3 regions of the Photobacterium damselae subsp. damselae genome follow, and region 1 is predicted to be linked to each of the others. Evidence: predicted binding sites of a transcription regulator. Region 1 holds the regulator's gene; each other region holds the start of a gene.

The links. The regulator CRP, encoded in region 1, controls carbon source genes, mostly activating them, when cyclic AMP is high. The targets are predictions, from matches to a motif close to TGTGANNNNNNTCACA.
Region 2: the regulator CRP is predicted to act here: its motif matches at 2,913-2,928, upstream of WAX86_RS12460 (CTP synthase).
Region 3: the regulator CRP is predicted to act here: its motif matches at 5,558-5,573, upstream of WAX86_RS07795 (CidA/LrgA family protein).

The regions. Positions count from the first base shown of each region.
Region 1 covers NZ_CP146970.1:3,025,466-3,033,034, forward strand. The annotation lists gene WAX86_RS13905 (ABC transporter ATP-binding protein) at 1-1,220, shown strand, start outside; gene WAX86_RS13910 (hydrolase) at 1,372-2,373, shown strand; gene WAX86_RS13915 (YheU family protein) at 2,414-2,629, shown strand; gene WAX86_RS13920 (phosphoribulokinase) at 2,763-3,632, shown strand; gene WAX86_RS13925 (OsmC family protein) at 3,682-4,086, opposite strand; gene crp (cAMP-activated global transcriptional regulator CRP) at 4,473-5,105, shown strand; gene WAX86_RS13935 (hypothetical protein) at 5,263-5,445, shown strand; gene WAX86_RS13940 (DUF1338 domain-containing protein) at 5,547-6,353, opposite strand; gene astD (succinylglutamate-semialdehyde dehydrogenase) at 6,384-7,569, opposite strand, start outside.
Region 2 covers NZ_CP146970.1:2,750,750-2,758,318, forward strand. The annotation lists gene eno (phosphopyruvate hydratase) at 1-1,105, opposite strand, end outside; gene WAX86_RS12460 (CTP synthase) at 1,189-2,829, opposite strand; gene mazG (nucleoside triphosphate pyrophosphohydrolase) at 3,062-3,868, opposite strand; gene WAX86_RS12470 (hypothetical protein) at 3,964-4,167, shown strand; gene WAX86_RS12475 (hypothetical protein) at 4,324-4,521, opposite strand; gene relA (GTP diphosphokinase) at 5,258-7,477, opposite strand; gene rlmD (23S rRNA (uracil(1939)-C(5))-methyltransferase RlmD) at 7,540-7,569, opposite strand, start outside.
Region 3 covers NZ_CP146970.1:1,708,595-1,716,163, reverse strand. The annotation lists gene WAX86_RS07820 (thiopurine S-methyltransferase) at 249-887, shown strand; gene purT (formate-dependent phosphoribosylglycinamide formyltransferase) at 994-2,169, opposite strand; gene WAX86_RS07810 (DMT family transporter) at 2,343-3,215, opposite strand; gene cdd (cytidine deaminase) at 3,403-4,290, opposite strand; gene WAX86_RS07800 (CidB/LrgB family autolysis modulator) at 4,485-5,165, opposite strand; gene WAX86_RS07795 (CidA/LrgA family protein) at 5,162-5,506, opposite strand; gene WAX86_RS07790 (hypothetical protein) at 5,680-6,195, opposite strand; gene sbcB (exodeoxyribonuclease I) at 6,338-7,569, opposite strand, start outside.

The DNA of each region.
Region 1 (7,569 bases):
AGCGCGCCGAAAAGCTAGTTTTGCAACAAGCGATGTTCCAGCGTCAACAGAAACAAATGGCGCACATGCAGTCATACATCGACCGCTTCCGCTATAAAGCCAGTAAAGCGCGTCAAGCTCAGAGTCGAATTAAAGCTCTTGAACGAATGGAAAAGGTTTTACCGGCGCAATTTGATAACCCATTTACTTTTGAGTTTAGAGAGCCGGCATCACTACCTAACCCTATCTTAATGATGGATCATGTTTGTGCTGGTTATGGTGATAATGTCATTCTAGATAAAATTCGCCTTAACTTAGTCCCTGGTAGTCGTATTGGTCTGCTAGGTCGTAATGGCGCGGGTAAATCAACTTTAATTAAGATGCTAGCAGGAGAGCTCCCAGCCCTTGCCGGTGAAATGCGCTATTCACAAGGGGTTAAAATTGGTTACTTTGCCCAGCACCAACTTGAAACCCTCTATCTAGATGATAGTCCACTCCAGCACATGGTACGTTTAGCGCCCGAAGCAACCGAGCAACAACTGCGTGATTATCTAGGTAGCTTTGGTTTTAACGGGGATAAGGCACTGGAAAAAGTGGGGCCATTCTCTGGTGGTGAAAAAGCACGTTTGGTACTTGCGCTTATCGTGTGGCAAAAACCAAACTTATTGCTACTCGATGAACCGACTAACCACTTAGATTTAGATATGCGACAAGCTTTGACCATGGCGCTACAAACCTTTGAAGGTGCAATGGTTATTGTCAGTCACGACCGCTATCTACTGCGAGCCACAACTGATGACCTGTATCTGGTACATGATCATCAAGTGGTGCCTTTTGATGGTGACCTACACGATTACCATAAGTGGTTAACTGAACAACAACGTATTGAGCGTCGTGAGCTTCAAGGTAATAAGGAAGGCGATGAAGTTAAAGAACACAGCGCCGCTAACCGTAAAGAGCAAAAACGTCTTGAAGCAGAGTTCCGCAAACAAACGGCACCACTGCGTAAAGAAATTGAGAAGCTAGATAAAAAAATAGAAAAACTGTCGCAAATTATCAGTGAGGCAGAAGCCGAACTTTCTGATCCAAGTATCTATAATGCGGAAAACAAAGTGCGTTTAGCCGAACAATTGAAGCGTCAAGGCGATGCCAAAAGTGAGCTAGATGATGTGGAAATGGATTGGATGGATCGCCAAGAACAACTCGAAGCGATGGAAGCTGAATTTCGTGGTGAAAGTTAGACCATAACATCTACCAACAAAACAACATCATGCCCAGGATACTTTCTTGGGCATTTTTATGCCAATCTGACAATACCTTTGTGCAATAGATTAAGCTGTGAGTCATCTTCACGTGCTATCATTAGCTCGTCGAAATCAAGGATAAGATTTTATGATGACATTTACACCCGCCTTTGGCCTTGCTAATCCACACCTGCAAACCTTATTGCCACGGTTTATCCATCGCAACCCCCAATTCACACCAGAGATGGAACGTATTGAGACTCCTGATGAGGATTTTCTGGATATCGCATGGACAGAGTCGCCCCATAATATAGCTCCCGATAAGCCCATTTTAGTGTTATTTCATGGTTTAGAAGGCAGTATTCGCAGCCCATACGCCCATGGTTTATTGCATGCAGCGAAACGCCATGGTTGGCTTGGGGTGATGATGCATTTTCGCGGCTGCAGCCATGAACTTAATCGCCAAGACCGTTTTTACCACTCAGGGGAAACGGAAGACGCCCACTTTTTTATTCAACATCTAAAGCGCCGTTTTCCAAACCAACCTCTGCTTGCTGTTGGCATTTCTCTGGGCGGAAATATGCTAGTAAATTATCTGGCTCAAACCGGGGAAAATAGTGGTATTACCGCCGCTCAGGTAGTCTCCGCACCTCTGCAATTACAAGCATGCGCTGGCAGAATTGAGCAAGGTTTTTCTAAGGTCTATCGCAGCTATTTGTTAGGATCATTAAAAAAGCGTCTTATCGGAAAAATTGAACGTGGTGGCAATACAATGCCAGTTACTAAGCAGCAAGCCGAACAGATAACGTCACTGCGCCAATTTGATGATTTGGTCACAGCCCCCCTTCATGGGTTCCAGAATGCAGATGATTACTACCAACAGTGCAGTGGCATGCAATATCTTGCTCAAGTATCGACACCTCTGAGACTCATCCATGCGAAAGACGATCCCTTTATGACCGATGAGGTGATTCCAACCATGTCATTACCACCGCATATTGAATACACCTTATATCAACACGGTGGTCATGTTGGTTTTGTTACAGGCAGTCTCTTAAAACCTAAAATGTGGTTAGAAAAAACAATTCCAGTCTGGTTTACGGAGCAATTAGCCTTAAACAAACAATCATCGCATGGTAGTCAGGTTTAATACTATAATCTGCTAATGTTTTCTTTAGTGGCAAGTTGTAATGATTATTCCTTGGCAACAAATTGATAGTGAGACACTCACCAACTTGATTGAACATTTTGTTCTGCGAGAAGGAACCGACTATGGCGAACAAGAGTTAAGCCTTGCAGATAAAGTGGCTCATGTTCGTCAACAATTAGAACATGGTGAAGCGGTCATTGTTTTTTCTGAGCTTCATGAGACTGTTGATATTAAATTGCGCTCTCAACTTTGCTGATAGCGAAAATAAATTTCTTCTGTTATATGCGTGCTGTGGCAAATCACAGCGAAAAAAAGCCCCTCTCCTTGCATATTCCTTAACATGTTGTTAATAAATAGCCAACTATAGCAAAAGGATATGCAGGGAACTTATGTCAGCCAAACATCCCATTATCGCTGTCACTGGTTCATCAGGAGCCGGTACGACAACGACTTCAGAAGCGTTTCGTAAAATGTTTAATATGATGAACATTAAAGCGGCATGGCTTGAGGGTGATAGCTTTCACCGTTTCACCCGTCCTGAAATGGATGTCGAAATCCGTAAAGCAAAAGAACAAGGTCGACATATCAGTTATTTTGGGCCTCAAGCCAACGACTTTCCCCTACTTGAACAATTTTTTAAGCAGTATGGCGAAGATGGCTCTGGGGAGTATCGTCGTTATCTTCATACCTTTGATGAGGCGGTTCCTTATAATCAAATGCCTGGAACGTTCACCCCTAAACAACAACTGGCAGAGAACACAGATCTCCTGTTTTACGAAGGGTTACATGGCGGTGTGGTTGATGGTGATATCAATGTTGCTCAGCATGTGGATCTACTGATCGGCATGGTGCCCATTGTAAATTTAGAGTGGATTCAAAAAATAGTCCGTGACACCCGAGATCGCGGCCATTCACGAGAAGCAGTCACAGAATCTATCGTTCGCTCGATGGATGATTACCTCAATTATATCACCCCTCAGTTTTCTCGAACCCATATCAACTTTCAGCGAGTCCCCACGGTTGATACCTCAAACCCTATTAGCGCCAAAGGCATACCAACACTCGATGAAAGCTTTGTTGTAATCCGTTTCCGTGGGCTGAAAAATGTCGATTTCCCCTATTTATTGGCAATGATCCAAGGTGCCTTTATGTCTCGCCATAACACCTTAGTTGTACCTGGCGGTAAAATGGGATTTGCGATGGAATTGATCATGCGACCACTATTACAGCAGTTGATCGAAAAAGGAAAAATAGGCTAAAGAAAACCGTATGGCGAGATAAAGATTCTCGCCATAGTTATAACAAAGCTTATGCAGCAACCACTTGGTAGGAGTGAGTCAACTCAACGCCTTTACCTAGCATCAAGCAGACAGAGCAGTATTTTTCTAGAGAATTAGCTACAGTTTGAGCGACTAATGCTTCATCAAGATCAACGCCTGTCACCACAAAATGTAAGTTAGCTTGTGTAAAAAGACGAGGCGCTTGTTCACGACGAGTCGCTGAAATTTGAGCCTCACAAGCTGTAATTTTTTGTCCTGCTGATTTTAATCCTTCAACCACATCAACAGAACTGCAACCACCTGCTGCCATTAAGACTAATTCCATTGGACTTGGCGCTTTATCACCACCATTACCATCCATCACAACACTATGGCCTGAGCTTGATTGACCTAAGAACGTCATCCCTTCAACCCATTTCACTCGTGACTGCATCTTTGACTCCATTTTCAGACAGAATATACGTTTTAAACCTCATTCTTGATGATAAAACAGCAGGTGTAAACCTCTAAATTTAAGCCAGCGTCGCAAAATGAAGTATGACTTGTAGCACACTTTCAACCAAAGTTTTGTGATGAAATATTAAGCAATTTATAATTAACTGCTAACGGTGTGATCATGTGCACACTTATGAGTACAAAATGAGCGACTCCGTTAGATTAATATCAAGAAAAACCCAAAGAAAAAGGATACACTCTGTAACTATTCAAAGAAGCTTGCAAATTGCAGCGATATGAATACCCTGTCAACGAGTAGTCCTTTGGCCCTTAGACTTAAAAGGAATGCGTTGTTAGGCAACAAATGCAGAGGAAGTTATAAATATGGTTCCAGGTAAACCTCAAACAGATCCAACTCTTGAGTGGTTTCTTTCCCATTGCCACATTCACAAGTACCCGTCAAAGAGCACTTTGATTCACGCGGGTGAGAAAGCAGAAACTCTCTACTACATTGTGAAAGGTTCTGTTGCGGTGTTAATCAAGGATGAAGAAGGCAAGGAGATGATCCTGTCTTACCTAAACCAAGGTGACTTTATTGGTGAGCTAGGCTTATTTGAAGAAGGTCAAGAGCGTACTGCATGGGTTCGTGCTAAAACCCCATGTGAAGTTGCTGAGATCTCTTTCAAAAAGTTCCGCCAACTAATTCAAGTGAACCCAGATATCTTAATGCGTCTTTCAGCGCAAATGGCTCGTCGTCTACAAGTGACTAGCCAAAAAGTGGGTGACCTTGCATTCCTTGACGTAACAGGTCGCATCGCTCAGACATTGCTAAACTTGGCTAAACAGCCAGATGCAATGACTCACCCAGACGGTATGCAGATTAAGATCACTCGTCAAGAAATCGGCCAAATCGTTGGTTGTTCTCGTGAAACAGTGGGTCGTATTCTGAAAATGCTAGAAGAGCAGAATCTAATCTCTGCTCACGGTAAGACCATCGTTGTATACGGTACTCGTTAAGCTTTATAGCTCACGAGATACAAAAAAAACCGCATATTCTACTATGCGGTTTTTTTGTGCCTAAATAGCCACCACTGTCACAGACTCTTCACTTGCAGCAAAGAAAAGTTTTGCTACAGTTAATGCGAACCAATAATTTAAGCATTGAGTGTGATATATGGATATTGAACGCTTCACCGACCATGGACAGAGTCCGGCAACCGCCATCATTATGGATCTTCCTGCTACTGTAGAAATGACAGGATTTACTTCCCGTCGCTATCTTCTCTCTCAGCAACCGCCGCAAGCTCGATCATTTAGCGAAGAAACGCCTTATTGGGCAACCCCTCTTGAACGCTAATATTAATTAACTTCAGTCCAAATGATTTAGGTACGGAAAACGCCACCGCACCTAAATCATACTCAGTCGTCCAAATACTACCAACCTAAGCTAATACCTCATCAATTCTCATTACTTTGGTAAGTGCTTTCAAAAATACGATTGGCTGAAGCTTCTACAAATCCAGAAAAGAGATCGCCATTTGCCATCGGATATCGTTTAGCAAACTCATAAAAACCACCCGGTATTAGCTGCTTCCCATCGCTAAACTCCACCATAACTTTATCTGCCATGGTTGAAGATTGCTCCAACATTAATGCAGCACTACCTTTTACTGCGCCACCAGCTTGGTTAATCGCAAAACCATTGTGAGTCAGATAATGATTCACTTCCGCCACTTCAGTAAATTGCTCCAGTGGATTAATACTGACGGTAAAATGATTAGCGCCAAAACCATGGGCCGCTACCCAAGCTGCATATTCACTCTCTTGAGCTAACATTTGATATTCTTGATAACTCAACGTCCACGGTCTTCCTTGGGATAAAAACATTGAGTTAGAAAAATAGCCATGGGGAACTTGGTCTAACAGTTTGCGTACCAACAGTTGTAATTGGCTAGAACACTGCCCTAACTGGAGCTCACTAATAAAAACCTTGGGCAAAACTGGATTTGGATGTTCAAAGTGCTCAGCATACAGTTTCTTTTCCTCAAACTTATACTGACCTTTTGGCTCATATCCTACCGCGATAAAAGCTGCAGCTACCCGATCTAACCCGCAACGAGGCAAGTTATAGGTGCGCAAAGCAATATGATCGTTCATCAGAGGATCATCTTCTGTCAGCAACTGCTGAACTTTCTCAGCAGAAGGACATAACCGGGTAATGTAATCTTGCCACAACTGGGAAAATAACAATTGGGCTCGCTCCATATCGACTCCTTGATATCACTTGGATTCTATTTAAGGTAGCACAATTCCGGGAAGTAACTGCTCAGGCAATTCGACATCATCCCCTTCAACGGAGGCCATCGGGTAGGCGCAATAATCCGCGGCATAATATGCACTCGGACGTAAATTGCCAGAGGCACCAAGCCCACCAAATGGAGCACTGCCACTGGCTCCGGTTAATGGTCGATTACGATTAACAATACCGGCTCGAATATTGGCAACAAAGTAGTCCCACTGCCCATCATCCAGTGAAATCAATCCAGCAGATAAGCCATATCGAGTTTGATTGGCCAATTCGACCGCTTGCTCAAAACTGCTGTAGCGAATCACTTGCAGTAAAGGGCCAAAGTACTCTTCATCTGGAAGCGTAACTAACTTAGTTACATCCAAAATAGCAGGGGTAATAATGGCCCCTTTTCCTCGCTTAGCCGCTAGGAGTACCTCAGCACCTAACGTGGCTAAATATGCTTGAGCCGATAGTATTTTATCTGCAGCCCCACTTGATATTTGCGGCCCCATAAAAGGTTGCTCAGCGGAAAATGGGTCACCAACATGCAGTTGTTGGGTCACATTAACCAGTTGTTCAAGTAAAGCATCACCTTTATCACCAATAGGGAGATACAGTCGACGGGCACAAGTACAGCGCTGACCTGCACTCAAAAATGCTGACTGCACTATGGTATAAACGGTTGCATTAATATCATCACTGCACAAGTCAGTTACAATCAGTGGGTTATTACCTCCCATCTCCAACGCGAGCATTTTCTCTGGTTGTCCCGCTAATTGCTGATGAAGTAAATGGCCAGTTTGCGCACTACCCGTAAAAAGTAACCCATCAATCAGTGGAGATTGGGCTAGAGCTTCTCCAGTTGCTCGGCCACCTTGAACTAAGTTAATTACGCCATCAGGTAATCCAGCTTGCTGCCATAATTTCATTGTGACTTCTGCGGTTTTTGGCGTCAGATCTGAAGGTTTAAACACCACCGTATTGCCAGCTAAAAGTGCTGGAATAATATGACCATTTGGCAGATGACCGGGAAAGTTATAAGGCCCAAACACGGCCATTACACCAAGAGGTCGGTGGCGTAACACCATAGTGTTGTTCCCTTGTTGTTGTCGAGAAAGCCCAGTTCTCTCTTGATAAGCTCGTACCGAAATGGCCGCCTTCCCCACCATTGCACTGACTTCAGTTTTGGTT
Region 2 (7,569 bases), 270 kb from region 1:
TAACTGCAGTGTAACCAGCGTCTTTAGCCATCTTGATTGCAGCTAGAGTTTCAGTTAGAGAACCGATTTGGTTGAACTTGATAAGAATAGAGTTAACGATATTCTTCTCAATACCTTCAGCTAGGATCTTAGTGTTAGTAACGAATAGATCGTCACCTACTAGTTGGATCTTGTCGCCTAGAAGTTTAGTCTGGTGTGCGAAACCATCCCAATCAGACTCGTCTAGACCGTCTTCGATAGAAACGATTGGGTACTGATCAACTAGCTCAGCTAGGAAGTGGTTGAATTCTTCAGAAGTGAATTTCTTACCTTCACCCTTAAGATCGTAGATGCCTTCTTCTTTGTTGTAGAACTCAGAAGCAGCACAGTCCATAGCTAGAGTTACGTCTTTACCTAGCTCGTAACCTGCAGCTTCAACAGCTTCTTTGATTACTGCTAGTGCTTCAGCGTTAGAAGAAAGGTTAGGAGCGAAACCACCTTCGTCACCAACAGCTGTGCTCATGCCCTTAGCTTTAAGAACTTTAGCTAGGTTGTGGAATACTTCAGCACCGATACGTAGAGCTTCTTTAAGAGTCTTAGCGCCAACTGGCTGGATCATGAACTCTTGGATGTCAACGTTGTTGTCTGCGTGCTCACCACCGTTTAGGATGTTCATCATAGGTAGAGGCATAGAGAACTGACCTGCAGTACCGTTTAGCTCAGCGATGTGCTCGTATAGAGGCATGCCTTTCGCAGCAGCAGCAGCTTTTGCGTTTGCTAGAGATACAGCTAGGATTGCGTTAGCACCGAAGTTAGATTTGTTTTCAGTACCGTCAAGGTCGATCATGATCTGGTCGATTGCAGCTTGATCTTTCGCATCTTTACCTAGTAGAGCTTCAGCGATTGGGCCGTTAACAGCTGTAACAGCTTTAAGAACGCCTTTGCCTAGGAAACGAGACTTGTCACCGTCGCGTAGCTCAAGAGCTTCACGAGAACCAGTTGATGCACCAGATGGCGCAGCAGCCATACCTACGAAACCGCCTTCTAGGTGAACTTCTGCTTCAACTGTTGGGTTACCACGTGAGTCAATGATTTCACGACCTAGAATTTTAACGATCTTAGACATTGTGTTTCCTCTTTGCTTTATCTTCAAATTAAAAGCTAAAAAAATAGCTGCGGCTAAGTCGCTACAGCTATTATCCGTAATCCTTACTTGTTAAGCTCACCACGCTGGTGTTGACCAGCCGCCTTCACAAAGCCCGCAAATAGAGGGTGGCCATCGCGAGGCGTTGAAGTGAACTCAGGATGGAACTGAGCAGCCACAAACCAAGGGTGGTTAGGGATCTCAATGATTTCAACCAGTTTCTTGTCTGCAGATAGACCTGAAACTTTAAGGCCTGCTTTCTCTAGCTTAGGAAGCAGACTGTTATTCACTTCGTAACGGTGACGGTGACGCTCATAGATAGAAGGCTGAGCATATAAGTCACGAGCTTTTGTGCCATCTTGTAGATGACAAAGCTGTGCACCTAGACGCATTGTACCGCCTAGATCAGACTTTTCACTACGCTCTTCAACGTTACCTTCATTATCAACCCATTCTGTGATTAGACCAACAACTGGGTGAGTTGTATCTTGACTAAACTCAGTAGAGTGCGCGTCAGTCATACCCGCTACATTACGAGCGTATTCAATTAACGCTACTTGCATACCTAGACAAATACCTAGGTAAGGAATCTTGTTTTCACGAGCGTACTTAGCCGTTAGGATCTTACCTTCTACACCACGGTTACCAAAACCACCAGGTACAAGGATTGCATCTAGACCTTCAAGGATCTCAGTGCCTTTTGACTCAACATCTTGAGAGTCGATGTACTTAATCTTAACAGATAGGCGGTTCTTAAGACCTGCGTGCTTAAGCGCTTCGTTTACTGATTTATAAGCATCTGGTAGTTCAATGTACTTACCAACCATACCGATAGTTACTTCACCGGTTGGGTTCGCTTCTTCATAAATCACTTGTTCCCACTCAGCTAGGTTTGCTTCTGGAGCTGTAATACCAAAGCGCTGACATACAAGATCATCTAGACCTTGAGCTTTAATTAACTGAGGGATTTTGTAAATAGAATCTACGTCTTTCATTGAGATAACAGCTTTCTCTGGAACGTTACAGAATAGTGCAATCTTCGCACGCTCGTTCGCAGGGATCATACGATCTGAACGACAGATCAATACGTCAGGCTGAATACCGATAGACAGTAGTTCTTTAACAGAGTGTTGAGTTGGCTTAGTTTTCACTTCGCCCGCAGCTGCAAGGTAAGGAACTAGAGTAAGGTGCATAAACATCGCACGCTCACGGCCTAGCTCAACTGCTAGCTGACGAATAGCTTCCATAAATGGTAGAGACTCGATATCACCTACAGTACCGCCCACTTCCACGATAGCCACATCGTGACCTTTCGCACCCGCGATAACGCGAGATTTGATTTCGTTAGTGATATGAGGAATAACCTGAACTGTAGCACCTAGGTAATCACCACGACGCTCTTTGCGTAGTACGTCTGCATACACACGACCAGCAGTAAAGTTATTACGCTTAGTCATCTTAGTGCGGATGAAACGCTCGTAGTGACCTAAGTCAAGGTCGGTCTCTGCACCGTCTTCCGTAACGAATACTTCACCGTGCTGAATTGGGCTCATAGTGCCTGGATCAACGTTGATGTAAGGATCTAGTTTCATCATAGTCACGTCTAGACCACGTGCTTCTAGAATAGCCGCAAGAGATGCTGCAGCAATACCTTTACCTAGAGAGGAAACAACTCCGCCCGTAACAAAAATGTAATTCGTTGTCATGTTTAACCTGGAAGATTGGTGTAGAGGAATTAAAAAGTATCTGGACGGGAAATTAGTATACCAGACACCTTTTATTGCTACAACGTGAAAACTATCACAGCTACCCACGTTTTTTTTTGTTTCAAATCAATTAAGCTAACTAGTCACTCTAATTGCTTATTTTTGCAGCCATTAACCAATAAAAATTGGCAAATTAGCCTCAACCAAATTCTTTATTACGACCTGTGAAAAATCATTTTAGTTCCATTTTTTTCACTATATTCCACTCTTGGTCTAACTGCTCTAGTGAACAATTTGAAATTTCCATACCTTGTTCTAGCACATTTTTTTCAACTTTGCGAAATCTGCGCTCAAATTTTTTATTGGCTTTTTGCAGTGCTCGTTCCGGATTCACATTAAGGTGACGACTTAAATTCACCACTGAAAATAGGAGGTCGCCCATCTCCTCTTCAATTCGATTTTGATCAAGGGTGACTTGCTGAAATTCATCCATCACTTCATCTAGCTCTTCGACAACTTTTTCAGCAACAGGAGCTACACTATCCCAATCAAAGCCAAATTGGGCACATCGTTTTTGAATTTTATCGGCACGAGTAAGAGCAGGCATCGCCAACGGCACATTAGCCAATATACTATTATCGACCGCTTTATCTGCTCGCTCTTTGGCTTTTTCAGCCTCCCAATTAGCTTTCACTTCGGCTTCTGATGCAAACTGTTTATCGGCAAAGACATGAGGATGACGACGAGTAAGCTTTTCACAAATTCCGGCAACGACCTCATCAAAATCAAACAAATCTTGCTCTTTTGCCATTTGGCTATAGAACACGACTTGAAATAATAAATCCCCCAACTCTTCTTTTACATCGAGCCAATTTTGTTTTTCGATCGCATCAGCCACCTCATACGCCTCTTCAAGAGTATAAGGGACAATAGAATCAAAGCTCTGCTTAATATCCCAAGGGCAACCACGTTCTGGATCTCGCAATTGAGACATAATCACTAATAATTGTTCCATTTGAGATGATTTTTTATTGCCCATACCATTCACATTCTAAAAGGGCGCTTGCAATACTAGTTGCAAGCGCCTAAACATCGATAGTTAATACTAGAAAACTAATCTAGAAATTCATAGCGATGATCAATCATCATGGTGGCAATAGTCATTTTGATTACGTTCTTGACTATGATGGCAATGTTGATGATGGCTATTATTCTGATCATGGTGATGTTCACATGGATTTTGATGTGAGTGGTGATGGCCTCTACATCCTTGATGATGTGAATGATGATATTGGCAATCAGAATCATGTTCACAGTCAGAATCATATCGACAGCTAGAGTGATGGGAACAGGTATAACTATCATCGTTAGATGACTGAGCTAATGCATAGTGCGGCATAAGCAGTGATACAAGCAGCAACAAAGAACTTGTAAGACGCTTTTCAATCATAAGATTAAACAGTTTCGACTTCATAATATATCCTTTCATATTCATTATTTTGCTTGCTCCGCCATAAAAATATCGGACCCATTTTTCATCCCTTGCACACATAAAATAAAGGCCAATAACTGCTTTATTTCATGAGTTGGTATATTCATAAAATTATTATCAGGGATAAGAATTACCGAAATAAGTAAAAAAACACTTACAACGTTATTTTTTGCTAATAATTTAAATGGTGATTTTTTCATAATAGTTCTCTTGCAGCCTTATGAATAAGGTCACATTATTAATTCATCTTAATTATTACCCATGAATATAATTCATTAGAGTAACATTCTAAAACTAATCCTTATTCTGAACGTAAGAACACTCAGAAATAAATGAACTATTCTATTATTGGGGGGCGATATATTGATTTTATTACCGCAACTACAAGTGGTTCTTGAAGATATTCAATCGGTAAAAGATCACTGATCATCGCAATAACTAATGGAGGAAAATACAAGAGATGAAAGACATTACTACTAGAACGAGGCAATACGTGGCAACATGGGCAGTTTGCACAATCATGGCAACCATTGTCACACTGTAAGCAACAATGATCAGATTGTTGAGTCACATTCTGTTTTATCTGCTGTATATTTTTTATATTGAAGGAAGAAGAGACTAGATTATCAATTGAAAAATTTTGACTCATATATACAGAACTCACACTACTACTTAACAGTAATATTGCTGTAAATAATGCATAGAATATTTTATGTGAATTTGAAAAATACATATTGAGTCTTTATTTTTAAGTCAATCAAATATTATAGAGCTTATATATATGAGTCAACATCAAAAATTATTTAAGATCATTTAGTAATGATATTTATTTAACTAATAAATTAATACTATAATTTAATATTTTATAATAATCATTATGTTGTATAAAAAAACGGGTAGCACTGTGGCTACCCGTTATCTAATTATTGTGATGTTCTAGTATAGACGTTTAGCTTCTGCTACATCTTTAACTTGTTCGATTCGCTTTAAGACTCGACCAAGCACTTCTAGATCGGTTAATTCAAGTTCAAAGTCCATAATCGACATCTGTTTCTTAAAGTCAATTCGGCTCTTCATCCCAGAAACTTTCACCTTTTCATTAGAAAACGTATTGGTTAAATCTTTAATTAAACCGTTTCGCTCAGAGGCCGTCACTCGAACCGTGATGGTGTAGTTACCGGCATAACCGCCACCCCATACGGTATCAATGATTCGTTCTGGTGCATGATGGCGTAACTCATCTAACTGTTCACAATCACTACGGTGTACTGAAATACCTCGACCTTGAGTGACAAATCCTTGAATATCATCACCAGGAATTGGCTGACAGCAACGCGCTAAGTGCGTCATTAGGTTATCAACCCCTTCGACAACCACCGCATCACGTTGTGGTTTCTTGGCGGTTCGAGCTTTTACCTCGGTCAATTTCTCCAACAATTGCTGATCTTCTTCTTCAGCAGTTGGTTTATTTACCAGGGCATTAATATGGTTGATAACTTGGTTGATTCGGACATCACCACTACCGATGCCGGCAAACAGTTCATCTGGCGTTTTCACATTAAAGCGCTTAATCGCATACGCTTCCGCATCTTTTAATGTTGCACCAATTTTGGCTAACTCTTGCTCAAGAATTTCACGGCCAGCAATGATGTTTTTATCGCGATCTTGTTTACGGAACCAAGCATGAACCTTAGCTCGGGCACGACTCGAATTAACAAAGCCTAAGTTAGGGTTTAACCAGTCGCGCGATGGGTTGGGCTCTTTTTGGGTGATAATTTCAACCTGATCCCCCATCTGTAGGTGATATGTGAAAGGTACAATACGCCCTTCGACTTTAGCACCAATACAGCGGTGTCCCACTTCAGAGTGGATGTGATAAGCAAAATCTAATGGCGTTGCATTAAGCGGTAAGTCAACGACATCTCCCTTGGGAGTAAAAGCATACACGCGATCATCAAACACCTGGCTGCGTAACTCATCAAGCATTTCACCAGAGTCTGACATCTCCTCTTGCCATGCTAGAAGCTTACGTAGCCAGTTAATTTTTTCATCATACGCCGACTTAGCACCCGAAGAGGATCCTTCTTTGTATTTCCAGTGTGCCGCTACACCCAATTCAGACTCTTCATGCATCTGTTTAGTACGGATCTGAATCTCAATGGTTTTGCCTTCTGGGCCTAACACTACCGTATGAATTGATTGGTAACCATTTGGTTTTGGGTTAGCCACATAGTCATCAAATTCTTTTGGTAGATGACGATATTTGGTATGAACAACCCCGAGCGCGGCATAACAATCTTGCAATTGATCAGCAATAATACGCACCGCACGAACATCAAACAGTTCATCAAAGGCCAAATTTTTCTTCTGCATCTTACGCCAGATACTATAGATATGCTTAGGTCGGCCTTGTACTTCGGCTTTAATATTTGAAGCTTTCATGGCTTCAGATAAATCAGTCACAAAATGAGTAATGTAGTTTTCACGATCGATACGGCGCTCAGATAACTGCTTTGCTATCTGCTTATAGGTATCTGGGTGTTGATAGCGAAAAGCGTAGTCTTCAATTTCCCACTTGAGCTGACCGATACCTAAACGGTTTGCTAGCGGCGCATAGATATTGGCACACTCTTGTGCTGCAGTACGACGAACGGCATCTTCTTCATCTTTAACTTCGCGAAGATGACAAATACGTTCGGCTAATTTAATCACTACGCAGCGGAAATCATCCACCATCGACAGCAACATGCGACGAATATTATCAACTTGTCCAGGTTGCGCCGTTTCTTCGGTAGTTGATTTTAGTTGGCTAATGGCACACATCTGCTCAACGCCAACAACCATATGAGAAATTGTAATGCCATAGTCTTCAGTTAAAGCTTCGTGGCTATATAACCCCGCTTCAACCAAAGGAAATAGCATCGCAGCGACCAGTGTATCGGTATCCATACTTAGGGTAACTAAGATTTCCACCATCTCGCGACCGCGCCATAACAATAACGCGGCTGACTCTTCCTCTGTCACCAAGCTTAAACATCGCTCATAGGTAGACTTAATTTGCTCTGCCGTTGCCGACTCTTGCTGCAAACTATCAACCCATACAGCTAATTCAAACTTGGAATTTTCCTTTAAATGCGCCCCACGAACTGCGACCATTTTTCTATCCTGCTATCTTCTAAAATAGTGAAAACACGCCGTTCTGATACTGTTGTTTATTATTACTTAGAACGAACAAATAACGCCATTGA
Region 3 (7,569 bases), 1.3 Mb from region 1:
AATTTTTCGAGTTTAATCCACTAATTAAGCTTGAATTGCAAAAGGAGAGCATGAGGCTCTCCTTTTGCGCATCTATACCTAAGTATCCGATATAATCTATGTATGTTAGGGTTACTTGGGTATAGCCTTTCTGTTTGCATACCTTGCCTTTCCCTCGAACCTATCTCACCCCTTTGTTATACTGCTACCTGCTAAGCACCACTGAAATACAAAAGCGAATAACAACGAAAAAGAGAGTAGTCAGCAACATGAATCCTGAATTTTGGCATAGCCGTTGGGCTGAAAATCGTATTGGCTTTCATTTAACCGATATCAATCCTTTGCTGGTGGAGTACTGGCCAACACTTAAGCCTCAGCGAAATGAGCGAGTCTTAGTACCTATGTGTGGTAAGAGTAATGATCTCGTATGGCTGGCAGAACGCCATAATCAAGTCGTTGGTATCGAACTGAGTGATATTGCCGTTAAAGCTTTCTTTGCTGAGAACCTTTATACCCCGTTAGTGACTGGGGTGGGTCATCAACTCACTTATGAATTTGATGAAATTACTATCCACTGTGGTGATTTTTTTGCTACTCAGATTGATCCAGTTGAATTGGTCTACGATCGAGCGGCTTTGGTCGCAATGCCACAAGAACTACGCCAAGCCTATGTTAACCATCTTTTGAGCCTTACCGCTGAAAATGGTCGTATTCTATTGGTTTCTCTCGATTACCCTCAAGCAGAGATGGCAGGGCCTCCATTTAGCGTTGATCAGCAAGAAATTGAACAATTATTCTCAGGTTGTAAAGTTTCTCGTCTAGCTCGTGACGAAGGCGATGAGAATCATCCTCGTATTAAGCAAGGGGTCTCTCGCTTTGCTGAAGAAGTGTGGTTAATTGAGCGATAGACTAAGAGAAAAGAGAACAGAGAAAGATAAATGAGAAAAAGAGCTTCAACGGAGAATTGTCTCTCATTGAAGCTCTTTTTTGTTATTTATCCGATCTTAGTTGTAATCAGAAGTGCACTTTAATCTGTTTGCTTGCGGTAATTGCATCCGTGATGGCATCTTCCGTTGAGGTTCTTCTTGTTAGAACTACGCCTAAACGACGACGACCATGGATTTCTGGTTTACCAAATAAACGAACTTGAGTATTAGGCTCGATTAAGGCTTGGTCTAATCCACTAAATTGAATGGCATTTGAAGTACCTTCGGCAAGTACGACCGCAGACGCTGATGGCCCATATTGGCTGATATGACGAATAGGTAGGCCCAAGAAAGCGCGAACATGTAAGGCAAATTCGGATTGGTCTTGAGAAATTAGTGTCACCATTCCTGTATCGTGTGGGCGAGGGGAGACTTCACTAAACAGAACTTGATCGCCTTTAACAAATAACTCAACCCCAAAGAGTCCATAACCGCCAAGAGCATCAACCACTTTAGCGGCCACATCTTGTGCGGCAATAAGAGCTTGCTCGGTCATTGCTTGTGGCTGCCAAGATTCACGGTAATCACCATCTTCTTGACGATGTCCAATTGGAGCGCAGAAATGAATCCCATCAACGGCTCTAATGGTCAGCAGGGTGATTTCATAATCGAACTCAACAAAGCCTTCAACAATAACTCGACCTTGTCCTGCTCGACCACCTTCTTGGGCATATTGCCATGCCGTGGCGGAATCAGCTTCTGATTTTATGACGCTTTGTCCTTTACCTGAAGAGCTCATAATTGGTTTTACCACACAAGGCGTACCAACAAATTCAATGGCATCGACAAAATCTTGATAAGTATCGGCAAAACGATAAGGTGAAGTGGGTATTGATAAGGTTTCAGCCGCTAAACGACGAATACCTTCACGATTCATTGTCAGTTTGGTCGCATTCGCCGTTGGTACTACGTTTAGACCTTGTTTTTCTAATTCAACAAGCGTGTCTGTCGCAATCGCTTCAATTTCTGGAACAACATAGTGTGGCTTTTCCGTTGCAATAATTTGCTGCAATGCTTCGCCATCGAGCATATCAATAACATGAGAACGGTGAGCAACATGCATAGCTGGTGCATTGGGATAGCGATCGACTGCAATAACTTCAACCCCAAGGCGTTGACACTCAATAGCCACTTCTTTTCCTAACTCACCAGAACCCAGTAAAAGTACACGGGTTGCACTATTTGTTAAAGCTGTTCCAAGCATGATGAATCCTTTTTTGAGCTAATCAATATGGTTGTTGGCTGGCATCATACCGAATTATTTACCTTGCGCAAACGTTTGCTTTAGTGATTTTGCTTGTTTCTATGGATTTATCCTGTTAATTGAATAAAAAAAGAGCGACTGACTAAGCCGCTCTTAAATAGGTTAGAAAGGGATTATTTTCTTTTTTCCCATTGAGTAATAAACGCAACGGATAAAATAATGATCGCAGCACCTAGCCATAAACGACCGGGCGGAACCCAACCAAAGACAAGCCAACCTGCTAGCACATTAAGAGGCAATTTGGCATGGTCGAATGGTTGAACAAAAGAGGCATCTGCAACCGCATAGGCTTTGGCGATAGCCCATTGTGCAAGCCCGGTTAAGAGTCCTGCTGCTACTAATAAGGCCCATGTTAGACCTGAAGATGGCATAGTAAAATCAGGTGCAGCTAAGAAGATATTAAATGGGGTGATCAAAATTAACAGATAAACCACAATGGTTGTTGGTGAGTCGTGTTTTGATTGCTTCTTAACCATGAGTGAATAACACGCCCAGAAGAAAGCTGCACCAACAGGTAGTAGTGTTGCCCAGTTAAAGCTATCGCTCCACGGTTCTAAGATGATCATTGCACCAATAAAACCGGCAATAGTTGCAATCCATCGTGCGGCACCGACTTTTTCTTTCAAAAATAAGCCTGAGCCGATAGTGGCAAACAGCGGCGAAGTCATCAGAAGTGCAATGCCTTGCCAAATTGGTACTGGATAGGCAAGAGCCCACAACCACAATTGAATGCCAATAACAGAGAGAAATACACGGAAACAGTGGGTTGCAAAATGTTGAGTACGTAGAGCTTGTCGTAAACCTAAACTATGTAGCCAAGGGAGCATAGCAATCAGCGCAATAAAATACTGAATAAGTGCCACAGTCGTTGAGGGTAGACCAAGTTTGATACTGAGGTACTGAGCTAAACTGTTAACAATCGCAAAAGCAAGTCCTGCGGTTAACATCCAACTTGCACCTTGAATTGGGTTGTGTGATTGAGGCATGAAGACTAAGCCGTTATCAAGTTCATTAGGAAATGTGCTAGATAATACGCTGAGATGTCAGAGATTAATATATTAAGTGTGAGAAATCAGGCTAACGGCATTAAAAGTAGCCAAGAGTTGAATTTTAAAAACAAAAAGGCCGCTGAAAATAGATCGACGGCCTAGAATTGATCATCAACGTTGGCGATTAAGCGGCAACGTAAAGTAGAGGAATGTCTGGGTTAATAGCTTCTAGTAGAGCTTGAGTATCATTAACGTGGGTAATGGTACTGTCTTGCTTTTCAACCAGAGCAGCCTCAACAATCTTGTCAAATGTGTAGCCAGCCATGTTCATGCCAATCAATGCCACTTGAAGTGGTGGTAGGCTAGGGTTGAATGCAGCATTTTCAGCATACATACCCGTAAAAATACGACCATCATTGGCTTTAAGTGCTACACCACTGAAGTTTTTGGTGTAAGGCGCATGCGCTCGGTTGGCGGCTTTACACGCTTGCTGTGCCAGTTCTGCCGACTCTTCAATAACCAAACCGTTATTAACTTCAGCCAATAGAGCATCAGTAATTTGTAGATCGGCAGGACCAAATGATTCAGGAAGGTATTCTTGCAGTGTTTTAGCGGCACGTTGCGGCAGTTGCACTTCAAGTTCTTTAGCCGTTGTTAGCTCATTCATAAACTGGCGGCAGTGACCACAAGGGCTGTAGTTGATGGTGATATCAGAAATACCTGTTTCACCTTTTACCCATGCATGGCTAATTGCTGATTGCTCTGCATGAACAGTTTGAGAAAGAGATGCGCCAGTAATTTCCATATTTGCCCCAAAGTATAGGCGGCCAGAAAGACCACGAACAATGGCACCAACGTAGAAATTAGAAATAGGAGCAACAGAATAAGCAGCAGCAATAGGAAGGAGGGCAACGCGAAGATCGGAATCGGACATTTGAGTTTGAGATAACAAATAGTCAAACTGATCAGGACTGATGGTTGCGTCAAATTGAGGATCTTCAATAATAGGCAGTAAAACCGTTTTTAACTCGGTCGGAAGATTACCTAAAGCATCCATTACTTTAGCGTGCATGAGTTGTCACTCCGTATAGTTGATGGAGAAACATTGTAGACAAGCTCGCTAAATTGATTTGTGATCTAGATCACGTATGTATTTAGAGTGTTTCATGATTTGCATTTCTGAGAGAGGCGTCACACAGGTTTTTTGACTTCTCTCCCAAAAATGCAGAGAAATAACTTATGAATTCGATTTCATTCACAAGTTTATTAGCTAAATAAATGAACCAGTATTGGGAACAATATAGGCGCTAAAATTGTTGTCATAATGCCGCAGATAACCAATGCCAATGAGCTAAATGCCCCTTCTTGGTAATCTTCTTCAGCCGCTTTTGCTGTCCCTAATGCGTGCGATACAGTACCCATTGATAATCCTTTTGCGAGAGGATGTTCAATTTTAAGCAGCTTCATAATCGGATAACCCAACACAGCGCCAAAGATACCAACCAAAATAACCATTGCGGCAGTGATCGAAGGAATACCACCGATCTGTTGAGATGCAGCCATAGCTAATGGGGTAGTAATGGATTTTGGCAAAATACTGGCGGCAAGTTGGGCATCTGCTCCCATCCAAAACGCAATAGCCGTACCAAATGTCATGGATAACACACTACCGACAAAACATGCGGTCATAATGGTTTTCCATTTACTACGAATATGTGCCAATTGCTGGTACAGCGGTAAGGCAAGCGCAACAACAGCAGGACCCAACAAGAAGTTGATGATTTTGTTATCGGCAAAATAAACCTCGTAAGGTACCTGTAACCATTTAAGCAGTACGATAAGAACAATTAACGTGATCAATAAAGGGTTTAATAGCGGGTTTTTAATTTTGCCTGAAATGTATCGTGCTACATAGAAGCAGACCAAAGTTGCAACTAACCAGATCATTTGTCTTTCTCCTTATGGTGCACGGCAAGACCTAAAACAACGAGAACAATGAATGTGCTACCGAAAGTACTTGCTGCAATAACCGCAACGTTGTTGGAAATAAGATCCAGATAATTCATTAAGCCAACACCAACTGGAACAAACAGCAGTGCCATGTGTTTGATTAATAAATTACACGTGCTTTCTACCCAAGAGGTCGGACACACGCCTAAACATAACGCGGTAAAGAGAATAAATAGACCAATAATGCTACCTGGTATTGGTAGATGGGTTAGATACTGTATTCCTTGTCCTAAGAAATAGCAGATCATCACAATGGCGAAAGATCGTAAGTAGTTCATTTAAGTTCAAATTGGGAATCAACAAAATTTTAATTCATCATACAAATAAAATGTGAGCTTTGCCACACTTTTTGCATTGTTTACTGATAAAAAGATCAAAACTATTACCGTATAAGAAACGATAGCAGAAAATTTATATTTTTTGTTAATTGACTGAAATATTTGAAACTCTTCTAAATTATCTTTGTAAATAGTACAAAAAGTATTAGCAAAAATACCGAAATTAGAACTGGTTTTTTATGCTGCTGACAAAATTTAACCAAATTGATACAACTTACTGTATCTGATTCATTTTGAGTTGATGGAAATGATTTTTGTAATATGGGTTTATGTGTGGATTGCGATTTTCTATGCGGTAGCGGGACGCGATAACCAAAGCTGGGTATCACATGGATTGGGATGAGCATTTGCCCGCGATAATTGAGCTTTTTAGATAACGCCATCAATAACAAATTAAGATCATATTGCTGATCACAATCTTCAAATGGGTCTATTTCGATAAATGTTTTTTGATATAACGTTTGAATGCTGACGACTTCTCCTGCACAGGAACAGAGAGTGCAGAGTAGGCGGTTTTCATGTTCAGATAAAAAGCAACTTTTGTCTTTGTCCCATGTGATTTGTCGGTTTTCTGGTATAAACCTAACGCCACCAAAGCAGAATGACTTTGTTTTAATTTTCGCAACCATGAACACCTCAGTAAAATTTGAGAACTGACCATGTTTTTGTATGCAAAATAAATGACATATCTTGTTTAATATTAATAAAAAAAACAGATCTGCATTAGAGAATACAGATCTGTCTTATAATCAAGATAATGGACTACTGATATCAGCAGAGAGTAGAAATATACTGGCCAAGTTTGTGCAGTATTGCCATCTTGTTCTCATCACTTTGATTATCTAATGCAACCTGTTCAAAATTTTCCATATAACGTGGAATATTCGCTTCAAAATAATCTTGGCAGTGGTGCTTCCAGCGTGTTTGTTCTTCGTAACTTAAGGTCATTGGGAAGTTACGAGCGCGATAGCGGAAAAGCAGTGGTTTAATACGTTTATCGGCCACTTCTAACTGTAAGTTTGCTAACTCTTCCGGTGCCGTTTCCCGAATGATATCCATCGCTGCACGATCGGCATGAGAGAAGAAACCATCATATAACATGGTATCTACGTTATCGTGATTATCAAACTCACGTTTAACGCTAAATACCTCTAAAACTTTCTCTCGAATTTCTGGGTGTTGCTTAATAAGAGCCAGATTTTTTAAGCACTGCTCACGATCAATATCTAAACGGTCTGCATCATTTGCTGTTAGCGTTTTTGCTGGAGCTAAAATAGGGCATTTATTGAGATGAACTTCTTTTAGCGGGATCGGCAATTCATCGGCTGTTAGATCGGCACGTTTTGTATATAGACGAGTACGAATGGTTTCACTATCTAATTCAATCAGTGGTGTTGGGTCTTGCGCTAGGTTAATGGTAATCACGGCATTTTTATTATCTGGATGCCATGCAATCGGCACAATCCAGCTAGTATTGCCACATACGATACCAAACATACCTGTAACGTGGACTAGCGGGGTAAGATTAACCACATCAATAAGTTGCTGCAGCTTGTTTTTATGGCGATTATTGAATAGGTAATCAAACAGCTTAGGTTGATTTTGTTTAACTAACTTTGCCATTTCAATAGTTGCATACACATCAGCCATCGCATCGTGGGCATTACTGTGTTCAATGCCATTTGCTACGGAGAGTTTTTCTAGCTTGAAGCTTGGTAGGCCTTCATCATCGGTTGGCCAGTTGATACCGTCAGGGCGCAGCGCGTAACAAGTACGCATAATATCCAGTAAGTCCCAACGCGAATTACCTTGCTGCCAACTCCAACCGTATGGGTCATAAAAGTTACGGTATAAAGTATAACGAGTGACTTCATCATCAAAACGAACGTTATTGTAACCCACAACACAAGTATTAGGTTTTGAGAGTTCTTCGTGAATACGAGCAATAAATTCAGGCTCTGAGAGACCTTTTTCATTGGCTTCTTGTGGGGTGATCCCTGTGA